3 regions of the Streptomyces cinereoruber genome follow, and region 3 is predicted to be linked to each of the others. Evidence: predicted binding sites of a transcription regulator. Region 3 holds the regulator's gene; each other region holds the start of a gene.
What was found. Region 3 encodes HrcA, which represses chaperone genes, less so after heat shock. Its sites were predicted from a motif close to TTNGCACTCNGNNNNNCNGAGTGCNAA; they were not measured.
Positions count from the first base shown of each region.

Region 1 (7,901 bases), 1.7 Mb from region 3:
CGCCCGTCCGGTCGCGTAGTCGATCCAGCGCAGCCGGTCGTCGCCCTCCTGCGCGGTGAGGAAGCCGGTGTCACCGGCGTTCAGGACGATGGTGGCGCGGGGCACGTAGCGCGCGCCCGCGCCGACGACCACGGCTTCGCCGGAGGCTCCGGACGGCGGGGTCGCCGCCCCGGCGGCACCCCCCGCGCCGACCGTCACCGCGAGGCCGACGGCGAGTGCGACACGGCCGGACGCACGCCGGCGCGGCCGTCTTTCCAACGGGCTGATCACGAAGAAGTCCCTCCCCAGGGCATACGGCACGGGGGAGGGGCCACATGGTCGGCCGCTCGTCCCCCGCGCGAGCAGGCCGACCCTAGCAGAGGACGACGCCGGCCGATCACCATTTTCGAACCCGTTCAACGACGGCTCGGGATCCGTGCGGAAACCCGTCCGGGCGGGCCCGGGAAAGGGCCTCCTCCGGGGCTCGGGGCGGCCTCCCGAGGGCGACGCCGCGTCCCGCGCCCCGCAGGACCCCGCCGTACGGGAAGGCCCGTCCGGCAGCCGTACGGAGCCTCCGCCGAAACCCTCAACACCCTTACTGACCTGGGGTTTTGGCGCCCGGATCGGTAAACTGGGGGACTTCGGAGGGGAGCCCGTATGGATACCGCCCATCGCCATGTCCGCACGCTCGACGACGTCATGACCCTGCTCGACGACCTGTTCCCGCCCGCCGCCGACCGCTGGTCGGGCGGGGGCTCCGGGTGGTGGGACGGGTTCTACGCCGACCGGGACAGGCCCGTGCCGTTCTTCGTCGCGAAGCCGGACGAGAGCCTGGTGTCGTACGCCGGGCGGGGGCTGCTCCCGGGCGGCGGGGGCCGGGTCCTCGACCTCGGCTGCGGGCCCGGGCGGAACGCCCTGTACCTCGCCTCGCTCGGGTACGAGGTGGACGCCGTGGACCTGTCCCCCGCCGCGATCCGGTGGGCGGAGGAGCGGGCCCGGGAGGCGGGCGCGGAGGGCGTGCGGTTCGTGCGCGGCGACGCCTTCGCGCCGGGCGTCCTGGAGGGGCCGTACGACCTCGTGCACGACTCCGGCTGCTTCCACCACCTGCCCCCGCACCGCCGCGTCGGCCACCTCGCGCTCCTCGACCGGGTCCTCGCGCCCGGCGGCCTCTTCTCGCTGACCGCGTTCGCCGCCGGGGAGGGCGGCATGGGGTCCGAGCTGCCGGACGCCGACTTCTACCGCAACGGGCGGCTCGACGGCGGCCTCGCGTACACCGACGACTCGCTGCGCGCGATCTTCGCCGACCTGGCGGAGGTCGAGCTGCGGCGCATGCGCGACGAACCCGCCGACTCGGCCGCCTTCGGCGAGTCCTTCCTGTGGGCGGGGCTCTTCCGGAAGGCGTGAAGGGTCCGTACACAACGCCCGAGGGCGGCACCCCCGGCAGGGGGTGCCGCCCTCGTTCGCGTTCAGCGACGAACCGCCGATCCCGGGATCCTGAGATTCCCGAGGATCAGAAGTCCATGTCACCGCCCGGCATGCCGCCGCCGGCCGGCGCGGCGGCCTTCTCCGGCTTGTCGGCGATGACGGCCTCGGTGGTGAGGAACAGCGCGGCGATCGACGCGGCGTTCTGCAGCGCGGAGCGCGTCACCTTCGCCGGGTCGATGATGCCCTCGGCGATGAGGTCGACGTACTCGTTGGTCGCGGCGTTCAGGCCGTGGCCGACGGGCAGGTTGCGGACCTTCTCCGCCACGACGCCGCCCTCGAGGCCGGCGTTGACGGCGATCTGCTTCAGCGGGGCCTCCAGGGCCAGCTTCACGATCGCGGCACCGGTGGCCTCGTCGCCGGAGAGGTCGGCCTCCAGCTTCTCGAAGACGGTCGACGCCTGGAGCAGGGCCACGCCACCGCCGGCGACGATGCCCTCCTCGACGGCCGCCTTCGCGTTGCGGACGGCGTCCTCGATGCGGTGCTTGCGCTCCTTGAGCTCGACCTCGGTCGCGGCACCGGCCTTGATGACGGCCACGCCGCCGGCCAGCTTCGCGAGGCGCTCCTGGAGCTTCTCGCGGTCGTAGTCCGAGTCGCTGTTCTCGATCTCGGCGCGGATCTGGTTCACGCGACCGGCGACCTGCTCGCTGTCACCGGCACCGTCGACGATGGTGGTCTCGTCCTTGGTGATGACGACCTTGCGGGCGCGGCCGAGCAGGTCGAGGCCCGCGTTCTCCAGCTTGAGGCCGACCTCCTCGGAGATGACCGTGCCGCCGGTGAGGATGGCGATGTCGTTCAGCATGGCCTTGCGGCGGTCGCCGAAGCCCGGGGCCTTGACCGCGACGGACTTGAAGGTGCCGCGGATCTTGTTGACGACCAGGGTCGACAGGGCCTCGCCCTCGACGTCCTCGGCGATGATCAGCAGCGGCTTGCCCGACTGCATGACCTTCTCCAGGAGCGGGAGGAGGTCCTTCACGGAGGAGATCTTGGAGTTGACGATCAGGAGGTAGGGGTCGTCGAGCGACGCCTCCATGCGCTCCATGTCGGTGGCGAAGTACGCCGAGATGTAGCCCTTGTCGAAGCGCATGCCCTCGGTGAGCTCCAGCTCCAGACCGAAGGTCTGGGACTCCTCGACGGTGATGACGCCTTCCTTGCCGACCTTGTCCATCGCCTCGGCGATGAGCTCGCCGATCTGGGTGTCGGCGGCGGAGATGGAGGCCGTGGAGGCGATCTGCTCCTTGGTCTCGACATCCTTCGCCTGCTCGAGCAGGGCGCCGGAGACGGCCTCGACGGCCTTCTCGATGCCGCGCTTGAGGGCCATCGGGTTGGCGCCGGCGGCGACGTTGCGGAGGCCCTCGCGGACGAGCGCCTGGGCGAGGACGGTGGCGGTGGTCGTGCCGTCGCCGGCGACGTCGTCCGTCTTCTTGGCGACTTCCTTGACCAGCTCGGCGCCGATCTTCTCGTACGGGTCCTCGAGCTCGATCTCCTTGGCGATGGAGACACCATCGTTGGTGATCGTGGGGGCGCCCCACTTCTTCTCGAGGACGACGTTGCGGCCCTTGGGGCCGAGGGTGACCTTGACGGCGTCAGCGAGCTGGTTCATGCCGCGCTCGAGACCGCGCCGGGCCTCCTCGTCGAACGCGATGATCTTGGCCATGTGAAGTGGTCCTCCCGGACATGGGGTGGATAACGCTCCAGGACCGCGCCGACGCCCGCGACGGACGGCCTCCGCGTGTCCGTGTGGTTCCTTGCCCCACCCGGCCGGCGGCCTCGTCTGCCCGATCCTCGTAGCACTCTCACCTTCCGAGTGCTAACGCCAATGATTAGCACTCGCCCTAGGAGAGTGCAAGCGACTCTCGGGTTTCGGGAGGGGGCACGGGGGGTGCGGGGGCGGTACGGACGCCGGAGGGGGTACGTCCGGGAACGCGTGAGGGGCCCGCCCCCCTGGGAAGTACCCCCGGGGATGCGGGCCCCTCGACGGCGTTGCGTCGGTGGCCGATCGCGCCGCGCTCAGACGGCGAGCTTGACCATGTCGGCCTGCGGACCCTTCTGGCCCTGCGAGATCTCGAACTCGACCCGCTGTCCCTCTTCGAGGCTGCGGTAGCCATCCATCTGGATCGCGCTGTAGTGGACGAAAACATCCGCACCACCGTCGACCGCGATGAAGCCGTAGCCCTTCTCCGCGTTGAACCACTTGACGGTGCCCTGAGCCATGCCTAACTCCCCTATTACTGGCCCTTGCGCGGGGCCGCACTTCACGAACCCCGGGTCAGACCCTGCGCCGGAACGCGTCGACCGCGGCTGAATGTATCTGCCCAACTGCCCTCTGCAACAGGCCATTCGGGCGGGAATTCTGGGCGGCGCGGAAAGGAGGATTGGGGAGATTCCCCTGAATCACGGGGCAAGTCGGGCCCGGCAAAAGACGCAGAAGGTACACAATGCGCGCACAGTTTGGCTGCTTCTTGTCAGGTCGGGGCGCGTTCTCATATGCACCCGGCATGAGCAGCGGAGGGGACTTCCCCAACTCTACCGCGCTCAACCATGCAGAATTGCCCCTTCCGCTTGTGGACGCGGAAGGGGCAATTCAATGAAACGGGACAAGGAGGCGGCCCGGGGAGGGCGGCGCTCCCCGCGGCTCAGCAGCCGCCGGCGACCGCCGGGATGATCGAGACGCCCGAGCCGGCCGGGGTGGCCGTCTCCAGGCCCTGCTCGAAGCGCACGTCGTCGTCGTTCACGTAGACGTTGACGAAGCGGCGCAGCTTGCCCTGGTCGTCCAGGACTCGGGCGGCGATGCCCGCGTGGTTCTTCTCCAGGTCCGCGATGACCTCGGCGAGGGTCGCGCCCTCGGCCTGTACCTCGGACTGCCCGCCGGTGTAGGTGCGGAGGATGGTGGGGATGCGGACGTTCACTGCCATGGCTTCTTGACCTTTCGGGGGACCGGAGGAGTTCAGCGGGCCAGGCCGGCGTCGCGGAACGCGTCCAGGCTCGGGCGGATGGTGGCGGTCGCCTGAGAGGTGTCGGCCACCGCGTCCAGGGTCTTGAGCCCGTCGCCGGTGTTGAGGACGACGGTGGTGAGCTCCGGGTCGATGAGGCCGTTCTCCACCAGCTTGCGCGTGACGCCGACGGTCACGCCGCCCGCGGTCTCGGCGAAGATGCCCTCGGTCCGCGCGAGCAGCTTGATCGCGTCCACGACCTGCTCGTCGTTCACGTCCTCCACGGCGCCGCCGGTGCGGCGGGCGATGTCGAGGACGTACGGGCCGTCGGCCGGGTTGCCGATGGCGAGCGACTTGGCGATCGTGTTCGGCTTCTGGGGCCGTACGACGTCGTGGCCGGCCTTGAAGGCGGCCGACACCGGGGAGCAGCCCTCGGCCTGGGCGCCGAAGATCTTGTACGGCTTGTCCTCGACCAGGCCCAGCTTGATGAGCTCCTGGAGACCCTTGTCGATCTTGGTGAGCTGGGAGCCGGAGGCGATCGGGATGACGAGCTGGTCGGGGATGACCCAGCCGAGCTGCTCGCAGATCTCGTACGCGAGCGTCTTGGAGCCCTCGCCGTAGTACGGGCGCAGGTTGACGTTCACGAAGCCCCAGCCCTCGCCGAGCGGGTCGCCGATGAGCTCCGAGCAGAAGCGGTTCACGTCGTCGTAGTTGCCCTCGATGGCGACGAGGTCGCCGCCGTAGACGCCGGCCATGACGACCTTGCCCTGCTCCAGGTCGTGCGGGATGAACACGCAGGAGCGGAAGCCGGCGCGGGCGGCGGCGGCGCCGACGGCGCCGGCCAGGTTGCCGGTGGAGGAGCAGGAGAGGGTGGTGAAGCCGAAGGCGCGGGCGGCCTCGATGGCCTGGGCGACGACCCGGTCCTTGAAGGAGTGGGTCGGGTTCCCGGAGTCGTCCTTGACGAAGAGCCTGCCGGGGGCGACGCCGATCTCGCGGGCGAGGTTGTCGGCCTTGACCAGCGGGGTCCAGCCGGGGTTCAGGTTCGGCTTCTCGGCGACGTCGGCCGGGACGGGCAGGAGGGGGGCGTAGCGCCAGATGCTGGCGGGGCCGGCCTCGATGCGCTTCCGCAGCTCCTCGGGGTCGCCGGCGGGCAGGTCGTACGCGACTTCGAGCGGTCCGAAACACAGCTCGCAGGCGAAGATCGGGCCGAGGGCGAAGACTTCACCGCATTCGCGACAGGAGAGTCCGGACGCGGGACCGAGGTCGACGGTGGTGGCGGGTGCGACGGTCTGTACAGCCATGGAGGCGAGGCCCTTTCTCCTCATCTTTCCCAATGACGAATTTTTCGCCTTGAGACGGATTTGGCACCTTCCCTAGCCGGGGACCTCGCTGGATGACGAGTGACCGACTGGAGGGTTGCCGGGGCTTCAACGGGCCGTTTCCCTCTGCCCCTCTGGATGAGCGGTATTCGATTGTGGGGAGCCCCGGGACTTTCGTTCCCGTGCTCCGACGCGGTCGCCACCCCGACGTGCGGGGGGTCGCTGCGTTGTTCAAGACTGTAACCGAAGGCCCGGGCGCTTGGACGGCCCGTCCGAACCGCGAGATGGAGATCACGTGCTGGAAGAGGTGGAGCGCTGGCTGTCCCGGCGGTCCTGGTCCGTGGCGGACCGGCCGCTGGAGCGGATCCTCGCCGCCAAGCGCTCGACGACGGTCAGCGTGGTGCTGCCGGCGCTGAACGAGGAGGCGACCGTCGGGGACATCGTGGGCGTGATCCGCCGCGAGCTGATGTCGGAGGCGGTGCCGCTCGTGGACGAGCTGGTGGTGCTCGACTCGGGCTCCACGGACCGCACGGCGGAGGTCGCGGCGGCGGCCGGGGCGCGGGTGGTCGCGCGCGACGACGTACTCCCCCGGATACCGGCCGTGCCCGGCAAGGGCGAGGTCCTGTGGCGGTCACTGATGGTGACGAGCGGGGACGTCGTGTGCTTCGTGGACGCGGACCTGCGGGACTTCTCGGCGGACTTCGTGACGGGGATCGTGGGCCCGCTCCTGACCGACCCCGAGGTGCACCTCGTGAAGGCGATGTACGACCGTCCGCTGGGCGATTCCCCCGGTCAGGGCGGTCGGGTGACGGAGCTGATGGCGCGCCCGGTCCTGAACCTGCACTGGCCGCAGCTGGCCGGCTTCGTGCAGCCGCTCGGCGGCGAGTACGCGGCCCGCCGCTCGCTCCTGGAGCGGCTGCCCTTCCCGGTCGGTTACGGAGTGGAGTTGGGCCTGCTCGTGGACGCGCTGCACACGGTGGGTCTGGACGGGCTCGCGCAGGTGGACGTGGGGGTGCGCAAGCACCGGCACCAGGACGGGCACGCCCTCGGCCGGATGGCGGCGACGATCTACCGGACGGCGCAGCTGAGGCTGTCGCGGGGGCACCTGGTGCGGCCGTGGCTGACCCAGTTCGAGCGGGGCGAGGGGGGCTTCGAGCCGCGGACGTACGCGGTGGACACGGAGGAGCGGCCGCCGATGGCGGAGGTCGCGGAGTACGCGCGCCGCCGCGTGGCGTAACGCGACCCTATGACCCGTTTTACATACATTCACTGTCCATGGGTTCCATGGACTTCGGACGAGGGCGTACGGGGCGTACGGGGCGTACGGGCAGGGTGCTGGCGGCGGCGGGCCTGACGGCGGTGGCGTGGGCGCCCACGGCGGCGGACGCGGCGCCGGTGCCGCCGGGCCCCGTCCCCGCCCACGCGCACGCGTCCCCGGCGCCGGGCGCACCGGCCGCACCGGGAAAGGCGAGAAGGGCGACCACTCCACCCCACCCCCGGGGCGGCGAGGAACGGCTCTGGCTGCTCGGCGGCCTGGTGGCGGCCTTGGCGGCGACGGGCCTGGTGGCGAGGGCGGCCCTGCGGGCCCACCCCGACCTCTGACCCCTCCCGGGCCCCTTGCGTGACCCAGGTCCCGCCCGTGACCCTGGGTGGCCGGAACCCCCCGTCTTGTATACGTACGTTTGAGCGTTTACGGGACGGGCTAGGTTCGCCACATGGCTTCTGTGCTCGTGGCATCCAACCGGGGTCCCGTCTCGTACGCGCTCGGCGGGGACGGCTCGCTCGACGCCCGCAGGGGCGGCGGCGGCCTGGTCTCCGGCCTGAGCGCCGTCTCCTCGCAGGACAGCGTGTGGGTGTGCGCGGCCCTCGGCGAGGGCGACCGGGAGGCGGTCCGGCGCGGGGTCGGGGAGCCCGGCGTCCGGATGCTGGACATCGATCCGGACGTGTACGCGGACGCGTACAACGGCATCGCGAACTCGGTGCTGTGGTTCCTCCACCACCACCTGTACGACATCCCGCGCGAGCCCGTGTACGACGCGGAGTTCCGGCGCCGCTGGGAGTCGTACCGCGCGTACAACCGCGCCTTCGCGGAGGCGCTGGCCGGGGCGGCGGACGAGGGGGCGGCGGTCCTGGTGCAGGACTACCACCTGGCCCTGGTCCCCGGGCAGCTCCGGGAGCTGCGCCCGGA
Region 1 is NZ_CP023693.1:4,294,555-4,302,455, reverse strand. Features, by position in the region: gene CP977_RS19355 (FG-GAP-like repeat-containing protein) at 1-270, opposite strand, end outside; gene CP977_RS19350 (class I SAM-dependent methyltransferase) at 637-1,383, shown strand; gene groL (chaperonin GroEL) at 1,490-3,118, opposite strand; gene CP977_RS19340 (cold-shock protein) at 3,472-3,675, opposite strand; gene CP977_RS19335 (MoaD/ThiS family protein) at 4,098-4,376, opposite strand; gene thrC (threonine synthase) at 4,409-5,695, opposite strand; SAM riboswitch class I at 5,713-5,858, opposite strand; gene CP977_RS19325 (glucosyl-3-phosphoglycerate synthase) at 6,009-6,950, shown strand; gene CP977_RS19320 (hypothetical protein) at 6,989-7,315, shown strand; gene CP977_RS19315 (alpha,alpha-trehalose-phosphate synthase (UDP-forming)) at 7,429-7,901, shown strand, end outside.
Region 1: groL (chaperonin GroEL) is a predicted target of HrcA. The motif match lies at 3,285-3,311, and genes of this name have one in related genera.

Region 2 (7,901 bases), 2.0 Mb from region 3:
CCGCTCGTCGCCCAGGGCCACGGCGTCGCCAACCACACCCTCACCCACCCCAATCTGCGCACCCTCTCCCCGGAGGCCCAGCGCCGCGAGATCTGCGGCCAGCAGCAGAAGCTGAAGGAGCGGTACGGCACGGCCCCGCGCCTCTTCCGCCCGCCGTACGGCAACTGGAACGAGGCCACGCGCACGGCGGCCGGGAGCTGCGGGGTGGACGCGATCGTGCTGTGGCGCGAGTCCATGCAGATCCGGGACATGCAGTACCAGCGCGGCGACCGGAAGCTCCGCCCCGGCGACATCGTCCTGGCCCACTTCCGCGGCCCGTCCGAACTCAAGGGCCGCACGATGACCGAGATGACGGCCACGATGCTCCGCCGCATCCAGGAACAGGGCTTCACGGTGGCCCGTCTGGAGGACTACGTCTGAGGGCCTTTCGTACGGGCCCCGGAAAGTTCTCCGGGCGTGGTGTCGATGCGGGCCGTTCCCGTTCGTCGTAGGAGTGAGAGGCGGGGAGAGGCCCCGCCGCCGTACCCCCGAGGAGACACCATGCCCCGCTTCATGACGTTCGTCCGCGTCGAGGAGAACGCCATCGACATGGCGGACGCCGACCCCGGCTTCGAGGAGCGGATGGGCGCGCTCTTCGAGGAGATCACCAAGGCCGGCGTCATGCTGGACACGGCGGGCCTCCGGCCGACCGCCGAGGCCACCCGGATCACCTGGTCGGACGGGCGGCTCTCCCTCACCGACGGTCCCTTCACCGAGACCAAGGAGGTCGTCGGCGGCTACGCCCTGATGCAGTGCAAGGACAGGGCGGAGGCGCTGGAGTGGTCCAAGCGCTTCCTGGCGGCCCATCCGCCGCACTGGACCGTGGGCCTGGAGGTCCGCGAGGTCGAGGAGCAGCCGGGGGACTGAGCCCCGGCCGCTGTCGGTGCCGTGTGCTGTCATGGGGACGTGACGGCACACGGCACGGACGGGGAGCACGACACGGCCCCGGCGCACGACACGGCTGCGGCGCACGGAGCGGTCCCGGGGCACGGGCCGGCTGCGGCGCGCGGACCGGCCCCGGCGCGCGGAGCGGCCTCGGTGGAGGGCGTCCTCGACACCGTCTTCCGGATGGAGTCCCCGCGGATCGTCGCGACCGCCGCGCGGATCGTCCGCGACCTGGGCATCGCCGAGGAGATCGCCCAGGACGCCCTGGTCGCCGCCCTGGAGGAGTGGCCGCGCACGGGTGTCCCGGAGCGGCCGGGCGCCTGGCTGACGGCCACCGCCAAGCACCGCGCCGTCGACCTCGTGCGACGGCGCGAGACCTACGCCCGGAAGCTCGCCGAGGTGGGCCGGGCGCTCACGGAGGAGTCGTACGACCCCGAGCCCTCCGGCCCCGGCGACATCGACGACGACGTGCTGCGGCTGATCTTCACCGCCTGCCACCCCGTCCTCTCCGCCGGGGCGCGGGTGGCGCTGACGCTGCGGCTCGTCGGCGGGCTGCGGACGGACGAGGTCGCCCGCGCCCTCCTGGTGCCGGAGGCGACCGTCGCGGCGCGGATCACCCGTGCCAAGCGGACGCTCGCGAAGGCGGGCGTGGAGTTCGAGGTGCCGTACGGCGAGGAGCGGGCCGCCCGGCTCGGCTCCGTCCTGGAGGTCGTCTACCTGATCTTCAACGAGGGGTACGCGGCGACCTCGGGCGACGACCTGCTGAGGCCCGGACTGTGCGAGGACGGGCTCCGGCTCGCCCGCGTCCTCGCCGCCCTCGCCCCCGGAGAGGGCGAGGCGCAGGGCCTGGTCGCCCTGCTCGAACTCCAGGCCTCCCGGACGGCCGCCAGGACCGGGCCCGACGGCCGGCCGGTCCTGCTCGCCGACCAGGACCGGCGGCGCTGGGACCGGCTGCTGGTCCGGCGCGGCTTCGCGGCCCTGGAGCGGGCCGGGGACCCGCGGGGCTACGGGCCGTACGCCCTCCAGGCCGCGATCGCCGCCTGCCACGCGCGGGCCGCGTCGTACGAGGAGACGGACTGGTCGCTCATCGCCGCGCTCTACGGGCGGCTCGGCGCCGTCGCGCCCTCCCCGGTGGTCGAGCTGAACCGCGCGGTCGCCGTGTCGAGGGCCGAGGGCCCGGCGGCGGCCCTCCCGTTGGTCGACGCCCTCGCCGCCGATCCGTCCCTGGCCCGCTACCACCTGCTGCCCAGCGTCCGGGGGGACCTGCTCGCCCGCCTCGGCCGGCCGGCGGAGGCCCGCGCCGAGTTCGTCCGCGCGGCGGACCTCACGCGCAACGCGAGCGAACGGGCGCTGCTGCTCGGGCGGGCGGACGCGGCGGAACCGGGCGGGAGGGGGCTCCCGGGGGCTCCTGACACCCCGTAGGGTGCTCGGCATGTCCCCGCGCGCCCCCCTCCCACCCCCGCCTCCGCCCGCCGAGCTCCGGAGCTGGCCCGACCGGGACGCGCGGACCGCCGACCGGGCGCGGGCGCTCGGCGAGCTGGGGCGGCGGCTGCTCGGCCCCGGGCGGCTCGTGGCGTTCCTGCTGGTGTTCGGGCTGCTCCAGCTGGGGTGGGGGCTGATCGGGGTGCTGCTCGTCTCGCTCGCCGACCCCCTCGACGTGTTCGAGGTGCTCTTCGCGGTCTTCTCGGCGGCGCTCGGCACCGGGGCGTTCGTTCCCGGGGTGTGGCTGACCGTGCGCGGGCTGCGGCGCGACCGGGTCGTCCGGGAGCGCCTCGTCCAGTGGGCCCTCCTCGACCGGCACGGCCCGACCGACGCCCGGCTGCGCGCCCCCGCCCTGAGCGCCTGCTGGCTGGTGCTGTCCTTCGTGATGTGCGCGGCCGGGCTCTGGGCGGGGTTCGCCGTCCCGGCGGGCACCACCCGTGACGACGGCGGCTACGGCCTCGTCGCCTACGGCATGGGCGTCGCCCTGATCCTCTGGACCACGGGTCTCACCGGCCTGGTGAAGGCCGTCGGCCACTACCGGTTCGCGGTGCGGCTCACCGCCCCCCGTCCGGCCGGACCGGATGCCCGATCAGCATCGTCGGGGCCCCTGCCACCCGGGTGAGCAGGACCGTCGCCGCGTTCGGGCCCTTCGGCTTCACCTTGCGGCGGATCTCCTCCGGCTCGACCGCCGAGCCGCGCTTCTTCACGGTCAGGGTGCCGACCTCGCGCTCCCGCAGCAGCGCCTTCAACTTCTTCAGGTTGAAGGGGAGTTCGTCGGTGATCTCGTACGCGGCGGCGTACGGGGTGGGGACGAGCGCGTCCGACGTCACGTACGCGATCGTCCCGTCGATCAGGCCGCCGTCCAGCTCCTCGGCCACCTCGGCCACCAGGTGCGCGCGGATCACCGCGCCGTCCGGCTCGTACAGATAGCGCCCGACCGGCCGGACCTCCGGGTCGGGCAGGCCGCGTCCGGCGAGGGTCGCGCCGGAGGGCAGCAGCGTGGCCCGGCGCGCGCCCGGCTCCGTACCGAACCACAGCACCGCCTCCTTCACGTCCCCGCCGTCCGAGATCCACTCGGCCTCGGCCTCCGCCGGGACGGCCTCGTGCGGGATGCCCGGCGCCACCTTCAGGGCCGCGCGCGGGGCCTTCCGGGCCGCCTCGACCGCCCAGGAGAGGGGCGGGGAGTACGCCTCCGGGTCGAAGATCCTGCCCCGGCCGCCGCGCCGGGCGGGGTCGACGAAGACCGCGTCGTACGGGCTCGTGTCGATCTCCGTCACGTCCGCGCACCGCACCTCGATCAGGTCGGAGAGGCCGAGCGCGGCGGCGTTGGCGCGGACCGCCCCGGCGGTCAGCGGGTCGCGGTCGACGGCGAGGACGGAGATCCCGGCGCGGGCCAGGGCGATCGCGTCGCCGCCGATCCCCGAGCACAGGTCCGCCACGCTCCCGACGCCCAGCGCCTTCATCCGGGCCGCGCGGTACGCGCCGACCGAGGCGCGGGTCGACTGCTCGACGCCGTTCGGCGTGAAGTACATCCGGTACGCGTCCTCCGCGCCGAACTTCGCCACCGCCCGCTGCCGCAGGCGCGCCTGGCCGAGCGCCGCCGTGACCAGCTCGGCGGGGTGGTCGCGGCGCAGCCGGGACGCGACCGCCAGCTCCCGGGCGGGGTCGTAGTCGCGCAGGGCGGCGAGGAGCGTCTGCCCCTCGGGGGCGAGCAGGGCGGCGAAGGAGGCGAGGTCGGTCACCCGTCCCATTCTGGCCCCTTCCGGCCCCTGTTCCGGCTTCCGGGGAGCTGTGGGCCGGCCGGGGGACGGTGGGCCGGGTACGGCGGTGTCGCGGCCCGGAGGGGCCGTCGCGCTGACAGGATGCGGCGCCATGCAGCTCGTACGACAAAAGGAAGAAAAGATGGCACAAGGCGCGCACCGCTCCCGTCGGACGCTCGGAGCGGCGCTCGTCGTCGCCGCCCTCGCCTCCGCCGCCACGGCCTGCTCCGGCGCCGCCCCGGACGGCGCCGCACCGCCCTCCCCCGTCTCCGGGCAGCAGGCCCCGAAGCAGGGCGCCGCCGCGCCCGACGCTCAGGCGCGGAAGGCCGAGGAGCTCCGCGTCCAGCGGGCCGCCCGTGCGCTCGCCGCCAAGAAGTGGGGCCTCGCCAAGCCCCCGCTCGAAGCGCCCGCCCCGCCCGCCGTCAAGCCGAAGATCACCACCCGCAAGGGCTTCGAGACCAAGAGCGAGGGCATGCCGCCCGTCTTCACCACCGTGCCGACCAAGGAGAAGGTCGTCTTCCTGACGATCGACGACGGCTCGGAGAAGGACCCCGAGCTGCTGCGCATGATGAGCGAGCTGCGGATCCCCTACAGCGCCTTCCTCAGCGACTACGTCGTCAGCGACGACTACGCCTACTTCGCCCGGATGCAGACGTCGCAGAAGGACGGGGTCGCCCTCCACAACCACACCCTCAACCACCGCTACCTGCCGGGCCTGTCGTACAGCCGGCAGAAGCGCGAGATCTGCGGCATGCAGGACGTCATCGAGAAGAAGTACGGCAAGCGGCCCGAGCTCTTCCGCCCGCCGTACGGCAACTACAACGACGACACCCTGCGCGCGGCCAAGTCCTGCGGCGTCAAGGCCGTCCCGCTGTGGGCCGCCGAGGCCTTCCCCGACCGCATGGAGTGGCGCGAGTGGGACCGGGACCTGCACCCCGGCGACATCGTCCTCACCCACTTCCGGGGCGAGGAGGACTGGAAGGGCAGCATGGCCGACATGATCCGCCGCGTGATGAACGTGATCACGGCCAAGGGGTACGCGGTCGCCAAGCTGGAGGACTACGTGTGAGGACCGGGACCCGCGGAGGGCCCCGTACCGGACGCGTCCGCGCCCCGGGAACCCCGCACAACCGCGCCCCCGATCACGCCACGGAGCGATGAATTGGCACTCCGCTTGACCGAGTGCTAATCGCGGTCATAGTCTCGGCTCTGGCACTCCCCACCGGAGAGTGCCAACACAGCGACGGGCAGGTCCGGCACCCGCGACGACGGATCCACCTGGTTCGCCACCTCAGACAGTCAACCCCGTGATCTCCGAAGGGGGAGGTCGGATCGTGACGACCACCAGCTCCAAGGTTGCCATCAAGCCGCTCGAGGACCGCATCGTGGTCCAGCCGCTCGACGCCGAGCAGACCACCGCCTCTGGCCTGGTCATCCCGGACACCGCCAAGGAGAAGCCCCAGGAGGGCGTCGTCCTGGCCGTGGGCCCGGGCCGCTTCGAGAACGGCGAGCGCCTGCCGCTCGACGTCAAGACCGGCGATGTCGTGCTCTACAGCAAGTACGGCGGCACCGAGGTGAAGTACAACGGCGAGGAGTACCTCGTCCTCTCGGCCCGCGACGTGCTCGCGATCGTCGAGAAGTAAGTCATCCCGAGCCAGAGGCTTTGAGCTGCGCCCCGAGGCCCCTTCCCGGGGGCCCCGGGGCGCCGTTCGTTCCACCAGAATTCCGAGAGGGCTGAACCGCTCCCATGGCGAAGATCCTGAAGTTCGACGAGGACGCCCGTCGCGCCCTTGAGCGCGGCGTCAACAAGCTTGCCGACACGGTGAAGGTGACGATCGGCCCCAAGGGCCGCAACGTCGTCATCGACAAGAAGTTCGGTGCCCCCACCATCACCAACGACGGTGTCACGATCGCCCGCGAGGTCGAGATCGAGGACCCGTACGAGAACCTCGGCGCCCAGCTGGTGAAGGAGGTGGCGACCAAGACCAACGACATCGCGGGCGACGGCACCACCACCGCCACCGTGCTCGCCCAGGCCCTGGTCCGCGAGGGTCTGCGCAACGTCGCCGCCGGCGCCTCCCCGGCCGCCCTGAAGAAGGGCATCGACGCCGCCGTCAAGGCCGTCTCCGAGGAGCTCCTCGCCACCGCGCGCCCGATCGACGACAAGTCGGACATCGCCGCCGTCGCCGCGCTCTCCGCGCAGGACCAGCAGGTCGGCGAGCTCATCGCCGAGGCGATGGACAAGGTCGGCAAGGACGGCGTCATCACCGTCGAGGAGTCCAACACCTTCGGCCTGGAGCTCGACTTCACCGAGGGCATGGCCTTCGACAAGGGCTACCTGTCCCCGTACATGGTGACCGACCAGGAGCGCATGGAGGCCGTCCTCGACGACCCGTACATCCTGATCAACCAGGGCAAGATCTCCTCGATCCAGGACCTGCTCCCGATCCTGGAGAAGGTCATCCAGGCCGGCGCCAGCAAGCCGCTCCTGATCATCGCCGAGGACGTCGAGGGCGAGGCCCTGTCGACCCTGGTCGTGAACAAGATCCGCGGCACCTTCAACGCGGTGGCCGTCAAGGCCCCCGGCTTCGGCGACCGCCGCAAGGCGATGCTCGGCGACATGGCCACCCTCACCGGTGCCACCGTCATCGCCGAGGAGGTCGGCCTCAAGCTCGACCAGGCCGGCCTGGACGTGCTCGGCACCGCCCGCCGCGTGACGATCACCAAGGACGACACCACCATCGTCGACGGCGGCGGCAACTCGGAGGACGTGCAGGGCCGCGTCAACCAGATCAAGGCCGAGATCGAGTCCACCGACTCCGACTGGGACCGCGAGAAGCTCCAGGAGCGCCTCGCGAAGCTGGCCGGCGGCGTGTGCGTGATCAAGGTCGGCGCCGCCACCGAGGTGGAGCTGAAGGAGAAGAAGCACCGTCTGGAGGACGCCATCTCCGCGACCCGCGCCGCGGTCGAGGAGGGCATCGTCTCCGGTGGCGGCTCCGCGCTCGTCCACGCCGTCAAGGTCCTGGAGGACAACCTCGGCAAGACCGGCGACGAGGCCACGGGTGTCGCGGTCGTCCGCCGCGCCGCCGTCGAGCCGCTGCGCTGGATCGCCGAGAACGCGGGCCTGGAGGGCTACGTCATCACCTCGAAGGTGGCGGAGCTCGACAAGGGCCAGGGCTTCAACGCCGCGACCGGCGAGTACGGCGACCTGGTCAAGGCCGGCGTCATCGACCCGGTGAAGGTGACGCGCTCCGCCCTGGAGAACGCCGCCTCGATCGCCTCCCTCCTCCTCACCACCGAGACCCTCGTGGTGGAGAAGAAGGAAGAGGAGCCGGCGGACCACGGCCACGGCCACGGTCACGGCCACTCCCACTGAGCCGCGCCACAGCTGACCACTGAGGCCCGGTGCCCCCGTCGCGGGGGCACCGGGCCTCGGCGTTTCCGCTTCCTACTCCTCCACGGCGCCGAGCCGCTCCATAAGGCCGAGCATGTCGTACTGCCACCAGTCCTCGACGACCTTGCCGTCCTCCCGGAAGCGCTGGATCAGCATGCCGGTGACCCGGACGTCGATGCCGGTGGGCTGGATGCCCATGAAGTCGCCGACGTGTGTGGCGTCGCAGGTCCAGCGGGTGCAGACGCGGTCGCCCTCGGCGATCTGGTCCTCGACGGTGAACGTGAAGTCGAACCCGCGCCGCCACATCTCGAACCCGCGGCGGATCGCGTCCATGCCGAGGG
Region 2 is NZ_CP023693.1:4,591,432-4,599,332, forward strand. Features, by position in the region: gene CP977_RS20860 (polysaccharide deacetylase family protein) at 1-420, shown strand, start outside; gene CP977_RS20865 (YciI family protein) at 553-906, shown strand; gene CP977_RS20870 (RNA polymerase sigma factor) at 1,108-2,346, shown strand; gene CP977_RS20875 (hypothetical protein) at 2,357-3,028, shown strand; gene CP977_RS20880 (THUMP-like domain-containing protein) at 2,961-4,157, opposite strand; gene CP977_RS20885 (polysaccharide deacetylase family protein) at 4,309-5,235, shown strand; gene groES (co-chaperone GroES) at 5,501-5,809, shown strand; gene groL (chaperonin GroEL) at 5,914-7,542, shown strand; gene CP977_RS20900 (ester cyclase) at 7,615-7,901, opposite strand, start outside.
Region 2: groES (co-chaperone GroES) is a predicted target of HrcA. The motif match lies at 5,329-5,355, and genes of this name have one in related genera.

Region 3 (7,901 bases):
ACCCGCCCGTCGCCCGCGCACTCGGGGCACGGGGTCGGGACGACGGTGCCGAAGCCCTGGCACTGCGGGCAGGGCCGGGAGGTCATGACCTGCCCCAGGAAGGACCGGGTGACCTGGGAGACCTCGCCGCGGCCGCGGCACATGTCGCAGGTCTGCGCGGAGGTGCCGGGCGCGGCGCCCTCGCCGGAGCAGGTCGTGCAGACGACCGCCGTGTCGACCTGGATGTCCTTCGTGGTGCCGAAGGCCGCCTCGTCGAGGCTGATCTCCAGACGGATCATGGCGTCCTGGCCGCGGCGGGTGCGCGAGCGCGGGCCGCGCTGCGAGGCCGTGCCGAAGAAGGCGTCCATGATGTCGGAGAAGTTGCCGAAGCCGCCCGCTCCGAAGCCGCCCGCGCCGCCTCCGCCGGAGGACGAGAGCGGGTCGCCGCCGAGGTCGTAGACCTGCTTCTTCTGCGGGTCCGAGAGGACCTCGTAGGCGGCGTTGATCTCCTTGAAGCGTTCCTGCGTCTTCGGATCGGGATTGACGTCCGGGTGCAGCTCGCGCGCGAGCCTCCGGAACGCCTTCTTGATCTCGTCCTGGGACGCGTCGCGGCGCACGCCGAGTACGGCGTAGTAGTCCGTGGCCACTTACGACTCCGCCAGGATCTGTCCGACGTAACGTGCCACTGCGCGTACCGCTCCCATCGTTCCGGGGTAGTCCATGCGGGTCGGTCCGACCACGCCGAGTTTGGCGACTGCCTCGCCGCCCGAACCGTAACCGACCGAGACGACGGACGTGGAGCTCAGCCCCTCGTGGGCGTTCTCGTGCCCGATCCGTACGGTCATGCCCGATTCCTTGGCCTCGCCGAGCAGCTTGAGGAGGACGACCTGCTCCTCCAGAGCCTCCAGGACGGGCCTGATCGTCAGGGGGAAGTCGTGTCCGAAGCGGGTGAGGTTGGCGGTGCCGCCGATCATCAGCCGCTCCTCGTGCTCCTCCACGAGGGTTTCGAGGAGGGTCGCGAGCACGGTCGAGACCGTGGCGCGGTCCTCGGCCTCCTCGAAGGACTCGGGGAGGTCCTGCACCAGCTGCGGCACGTCGGCGAACCGGCGGCCGACGACCCGGCTGTTGAGCCGGGCCCGCAGGTCGGCGAGGGAGGTCTCGCCGAAGGGCGCGGGGCAGTCGATCACCCGCTGCTCGACCCGGCCGGTGTCCGTGATGAGGACGAGCATCAGGCGGGCCGGGGCCAGCGCGAGCAGTTCCACGTGCCGGACGGTGGAGCGGGTCAGCGAGGGGTACTGGACGACGGCGACCTGCCGGGTCAGCTGCGCGAGCAGCCGGACCGTGCGGCCGACGACGTCGTCCAGGTCGACCGCGCCGTCGAGGAAGTTGTGGATGGCCCGCCGCTCGGGCGTCGAGAGCGGCTTGACCCCCGCGAGCCGGTCGACGAAGAGGCGGTAGCCCTTGTCCGTCGGGATGCGGCCCGCGCTGGTGTGGGGCTGCGCGATGTAGCCCTCGTCCTCGAGCACGGCCATGTCGTTGCGCACGGTGGCGGGCGACACGCCGAGCTTGTGGCGCTCCGTGAGCGCCTTGGAGCCGACGGGCTCCTCCGTCCCGACATAGTCCTGGACGATGGCGCGCAGCACTTCGAGTCTGCGTTCGCTGAGCATCGTGCGCACCTCCAGCTGTCGTCGGTCGTTCCGGTTGCTCCGCTTTTGGCACTCGCCCTGTCCGAGTGCCAGCGATCCCGGGCCAGTGTACGGCGGCACACGTCGCTCCTGGCAAGGAGGCGACGCCCCGCCGGTTAGCGTCACCGTATGGATATCGACTGGGAAGCGCGGGGATGGGAACGGCTCGCGGACGGGGTGGGCCGGCGGCGGCTGCCCGGCTGGGACGCCACGGTGGGGCTCGTCGTGGGCGAACGGGCGGTGCTGCTGTACGACACGGGGGCGTCCCTCGCGGAGGGCGCGAAGCTGCGGGCGGAGGTGGCGGAACTCACGGGCGGCCGGCGGGTGACGCACATCGCACTGAGCCACCCGCACTTCGACCACGTGTTCGGCACGGCGGCCTTCGCGGGCGCGGAGGTCTTCGGCGCGGTCGGCCTGGAGGAGCTGCTGGCCCGGGAGCGGGACCGGGAGGAGCTGCGGTCGGACGGGGTGAAGCAGGGCCTCGACCCGGCGGCGGCCGCGGAGGCGGCGGACGTCCTCGTGGCCCCGCGGCACGTGGTCTCCGGCGAGTGGACGCTCGACCTGGGCGGCCGGCAGGTGCTCCTGGCGAACGTCGGCCCCGGGCACACCGGCCACGACCTGGCGCTCCTGGTGCCGGGCCCGCCGGAGGTGGTCTTCTGCGGTGACCTGGTGGAGGAGTCGGGCGAGCCGCAGGCGGGCCCGGACGCGATCCCGTCCCGCTGGCCGGACGCCCTGGACCGCCTCCTGTCGCTCGGCGGCGGCGACGCGGTGTACGTGCCGGGGCACGGCGCGGTGGTGGACGCGGCGTTCGTACGACGCCAGCGCGAGGAACTGGCGACGCGCTTCTCCGTCGCATAACGTCGCCCGAATGCGCAGCTACAACCCGGATCTGACTCCCCCCTGGAAGCGCTCGGCGCCCGTGCCGGAGGTTCCGGCCGACCGGGACCTCGTCGTGGAGGAGGTGGCGACGGGCTTCTGCGGGGCGGTGATCCGCTGCGAGGCGGGCACGGTGACCCTGGAGGACCGCTTCGGCAAGCACCGGGTCTTCCCGCTGGAACCGCGCGGCTTCCTCCTGGAGGGGAAGGTCGTGACCCTGGTCCGCCCGTCCGCCGCCGCGCCGGCCCGCCCGACCCGTACGGCCTCCGGCTCGGTCGCGGTGCCGGGCGCACGCGCGCGCGTGGCGCGGGCCGGCCGGATCTACGTCGAGGGCCGCCACGACGCGGAGCTGGTCGAGCGGGTCTGGGGCGACGACCTGCGGATCGAGGGCGTGGTCGTGGAGTACCTGGAGGGCGTCGACGACCTGCCGGCGATCGTCGCGGAGTTCGGCCCGGCGCCCGACGCGCGCCTCGGCGTCCTGGTGGACCACCTGGTCCCGGGCTCCAAGGAGTCCCGGATCGCGGCCCGGGTGACCTCCCCGGACGTCCTGGTCGTCGGCCACCCGTACATCGACGTCTGGGAGGCGGTGAAGCCGTCCTCGCTCGGCATCCCGGCCTGGCCGACGGTCCCGCGCGGCCAGGACTGGAAGACGGGCGTCTGCCGGGCCCTGGGCTGGCCGGAGAACACGGGCGCGGCCTGGCAGCACATCCTGTCGCGGGTGACGTCGTACAAGGACCTGGAGCCGGCCCTCCTCGGCCGGGTGGAGGAGCTGATCGATTTCGTGACGGCGCCGTAGGAGCCCTCGGAGCGGCTCCTAGTCCACCAGGTCCCGCACCACCGCGTCCGCGAGCAGCCGGCCCCGCAGGGTCAGGACCGCCCGCCCCTCCTCGTACGGCACGGGGTCGAGCAGGCCGTCCGCCAGGGCCTTCCCGGCGGCGGCCAGGCCGGCCGGTCTGAGCAGGTCCAGCGGGCAGCCGTCCCGCAGGCGCAGTTCGAGCAGGATCCGCTCCACCCGCCGGTCCTCCTCCGAGAGCAGCTCGCGGCCCGCGCCCGGCGTCCGCCCCTCCGCGAGGGCCGCCGCGTACGCGCCCGGGTGCTTCACGTTCCACCAGCGGACCCCGCCCACGTGGCTGTGCGCGCCGGGCCCGGCGCCCCACCAGTCGGCGCCGCGCCAGTACAGCTCGTTGTGGAGGCAGCGCCCGGCCTCCGAGGTGGCCCAGTTGGACACCTCGTACCACTCGAAACCGGCCCCGGACAGCACCTCCTCGGTGATCAGGTACCGGTCGGCGTGCACGTCGTCGTCGGTCATCGGCACCTCGCCGCGCCGGATGCGGCGGGCCAGCTGCGTGCCCTCCTCGACGATCAGGGCGTACGCGCTGACGTGGTCGGGTCCCGCGCCGATCGCCGCGTCGAGCGAGGCCCGCCAGTCGTCGTCGGACTCGCCGGGCGTGCCGTAGATCAGGTCGAGGTTGACGTGGTCGAACCCGGCGGCCCGCGCCTCGGCGACGCACGCCTCGGGGCGCCCGGGGGTGTGGGTGCGGTCGAGGACCTTCAGGACGTGCTGCCGGGCGCTCTGCATGCCGAAGGAGACCCGGTTGAAGCCGCCCTCGCGCAGCTCGGCCAGGTAGGCCGGGTCCACGGACTCCGGGTTGGCCTCGGTCGTGACCTCGGCACCGTCCGCGAGCCCGAACTCGTCGCGGATCGCCCCCAGCATCCGTACGAGGTCGCCGGCGGCGAGCAGCGTGGGCGTGCCGCCGCCGACGAAGACGGTCCGGACCGGCCGGGGGTCGTCGCCGAGGACCTTCCGGGCGAGCCGGACCTCCTCGGCGACCTGGTCGGCGTAGTTGTCCCGGGAGGCGAGCACGCCCCCCGTGCCGCGCAGCTCGCTCGCCGTGTAGGTGTTGAAGTCGCAGTACCCGCAGCGAGTCGCACAGTAGGGCACGTGCAGGTAGAACCCGAGCGGGCGCTCCCCGGCCCCTTCCAGGGCGTGCGGGGGCAGCGCCCCGTCCTCGGGAACGGTCTCACCATCGGGCAGTACGGAAGGCATGAGCCCATTGTCCCGTACTGCCCGGGGCGGGCCGACTGCCTGTGGACAACCGGCTCCCCTGCTGGTCGGCCCCGGTGCGGGGCCGCCGGTCAGGCCTCGCGCGAGCCCGCGTACATCTCGTCGATGAGGTGCTTGTACTCGCGCTCCACGACCGGCCGCTTGAGCTTCAGGGACGGGGTCAGCTCGCCGTGCTCGATGTCGAGGTCGCGCGGCAGCAGGCGGAACTTCTTGATCGTCTGCCAGCGCTGCAGGCCCTCGTTGAGCCGGTCCACGTACCCCTGGATCAGCTTCTCGGTCTGCGGGGCGGCGACGACCTCGGCGTACGACTTGCCCGCGAGGTCGTGCTCGGCGGCCCAGCCGAGGATGGAGGGCTCGTCGAGGGCGATCAGGGCGGTGCAGAAGTTCCGGTCGGCGCCGTGGACCAGGATGTTCGAGACGAACGGGCAGACGGCCTTGAACTGGCCCTCGACCTCGGCCGGCGCGATGTACTTGCCGCCGGACGTCTTGATCAGGTCCTTCTTGCGGTCGGTGATCCGCAGGTAGCCGTCGGCGGACAGCTCGCCGATGTCGCCGGTGTGGAACCAGCCGTCGGACTCCAGGACCTCGGCCGTCTTCTCCGGCAGGCCGTGGTAGCCCTCCATGATGCCGGGGCCGCGCATCAGGATCTCGCCGTCGTCGGCGATGCGGACCTCGGTGCCGGGGAGCGGCTTGCCGACGGTGCCGGTGCGGTAGGCCTCGCCCGGGTTGACGAAGGAGGCGGCGGAGGACTCGGTGAGGCCGTAGCCCTCCAGGATGTGGATGCCCGCGCCGGCGAAGAAGTAGCCGATCTCGGGGGCGAGGGCGGCGGAGCCGGAGATGCAGGCGCGCAGGTTGCCGCCGAAGGCCTCGCGGATCTTGCCGTAGACCAGGGCGTCGGCGACCTTGTGCTTGACGCCCAGGCCGAGGGGCGCGGAGGCGGTGCCGGTGCGGCGGAAGTTGTCCTGGGTGGTCTTCGCGTACTCGCGGGCGACCTCGGCGGCCCACTGGAAGATCTTGTACTTGGCGCCGCCGGCGGCGCGGGCCTTGGCGGCGACCCCGTTGTAGACCTTCTCGAAGATGCGGGGCACGGCCGCCATGTAGGTCGGCTGGACCACCGGCAGGTTCTCGATGATCTTGTCGACGCGGCCGTCGACGGCGGTGACGTGCCCGACCTCGATCTGGCCCGAGGTGAGGACCTTGCCGAAGACGTGGGCGAGCGGCAGCCACAGGTACTGCACGTCCCCCTGGGTGACGAGGCCGGTCGCGGCGATCGCCTTGGCCATGTACGACCAGTTGTCGTGCGGGAGCCGGACGCCCTTGGGGCGGCCGGTGGTGCCCGAGGTGTAGATGAGGGTGGCGAGCTGCGTGGAGGTGATCGCGGAGACCCGCTCCTTGACCGCCTCGGGGTGCTTCTCCAGGTACGCCCGGCCGCGCGCCTCCAGCTCGGCGAGGGTGAGGACCCAGTCGCCGTCGCTCTCGACTCCGGCGGCGTCGACCACGACCACGTGGCGGAGGCTCGGCAGCTCGGAGCGGCGTTCGACGGCCTTGGCGAGCTGGGCCGCGTCCTCCGCGATGAGGACCTTCGACTCGGAGTCCGAGAGGATGAAGGCCGACTCCTCGGCGTTGGTCTGCGGGTAGATCGTGGTGGTCGCGGCGCCCGCGCACATCACGCCGAGGTCCGCGAGGATCCACTCGACCCGGGTGGAGGAGGCGAGGGCGATCCGCTCCTCGGACTGCACGCCGAGGTCCACGAGGCCGGCGGCGATCGCGTAGACCCGCTCGGCGGCCTGCCCCCAGCTGAGCGACTTCCAGTCGTCCGGGCCGGAGCCGGACGCGGCGGGTACCGGGTAGCGGTAGGCCTCCGCGTCGGGAGTCCGCTCGACTCGCTCAAGGAAGAGGGTCGCCACGGAGGGCGGCCGGTTCTCGATCTGGGTCTGTGTGTCGCTCACGACGTCCTCCGGGCGGCGGCGGTGCCTTCTGGCGGTTCGTAACTAACTGGCGAGTAACCTTCGAGCCGGGATCAGAGTAAAGGTCCGAGGTCCGGCGCGTAAGGCCTTGCAGTGCGTCGCTTCATAACGAACGGGTCCACGCGCACCGTGCGCGTGGACCCGTTCCCGTGTCCTGTGGACCCGTTCGCATCTCCCGTGGGGACGTTCGCATCTCCCATAGGGACGTTCCCGTGTCTCGTGGGACGGGGTGGGCCGCCGTGGACCCGCCCGCCGTCACGCCCTCCGATCGTCTCCCGACGGTCCGGAATTGGCTACTTCTTGCCCTTGCCGGAGGACTCGTCGCTCGACAGGACGGCGATGAAGGCCTCCTGCGGGACCTCCACCGAGCCGACCATCTTCATGCGCTTCTTGCCCTCCTTCTGCTTCTCGAGCAGCTTCCGCTTCCGGGAGATGTCACCGCCGTAGCACTTGGCGAGGACGTCCTTGCGGATGGCGCGGATGGTCTCGCGGGCGATGACCCGGGAGCCGATCGCGGCCTGGATGGGCACCTCGAAGGCCTGCCGGGGGATGAGCTCGCGCAGCTTGGCGACGAGCCGCACGCCGTAGGCGTACGCCGCGTCCTTGTGGGTGACGGCGGAGAAGGCGTCCACCTTGTCGCCGTGCAGCAGGATGTCGACCTTGACCAGGCTGGAGGCCTGCTCACCCGTGGGCTCGTAGTCGAGGGAGGCGTACCCGCGCGTCTTGGACTTCAGCTGGTCGAAGAAGTCGAAGACGATCTCCGCGAGGGGCAGGGTGTAGCGGATCTCGACCCGGTCCTCGGAGAGGTAGTCCATGCCGATCAGGGTGCCGCGCCGGTTCTGGCAGAGCTCCATGATCGCGCCGATGAACTCGCTGGGCGCGAGGATCGTGGCCCGGACGACGGGCTCGTACACCTCGCTGATCTTGCCCTCGGGGAACTCGCTCGGGTTCGTGACCGTGTGCTCGCTGCCGTCCTCCATGACCACGCGGTAGACCACGTTGGGGGCGGTGGCGATCAGGTCGAGGCCGAACTCGCGCTCCAGGCGCTCGCGGATCACGTCCAGGTGGAGCAGGCCGAGGAAGCCGACGCGGAAGCCGAAGCCGAGCGCGGCGGAGGTCTCCGGCTCGTAGACGAGCGCGGCGTCGTTGAGCTGGAGCTTGTCCAGGGCCTCGCGGAGGTCGGGGTACTCCGAGCCGTCCAGCGGGTAGAGGCCCGAGAAGACCATCGGCTTCGGGTCCTTGTAGCCGCCGAGCGCCTCGGTGGCGCCCTTGGACTGCGAGGTGATCGTGTCGCCGACCTTGGACTGGCGGACGTCCTTCACACCGGTG
Region 3 is NZ_CP023693.1:2,565,888-2,573,788, forward strand. Features, by position in the region: gene dnaJ (molecular chaperone DnaJ) at 1-626, opposite strand, end outside; gene hrcA (heat-inducible transcriptional repressor HrcA) at 627-1,646, opposite strand; gene CP977_RS11445 (MBL fold metallo-hydrolase) at 1,794-2,522, shown strand; gene CP977_RS11450 (DUF3097 domain-containing protein) at 2,533-3,336, shown strand; gene hemW (radical SAM family heme chaperone HemW) at 3,355-4,587, opposite strand; gene CP977_RS11460 (AMP-dependent synthetase/ligase) at 4,677-6,554, opposite strand; gene lepA (translation elongation factor 4) at 6,866-7,901, opposite strand, start outside.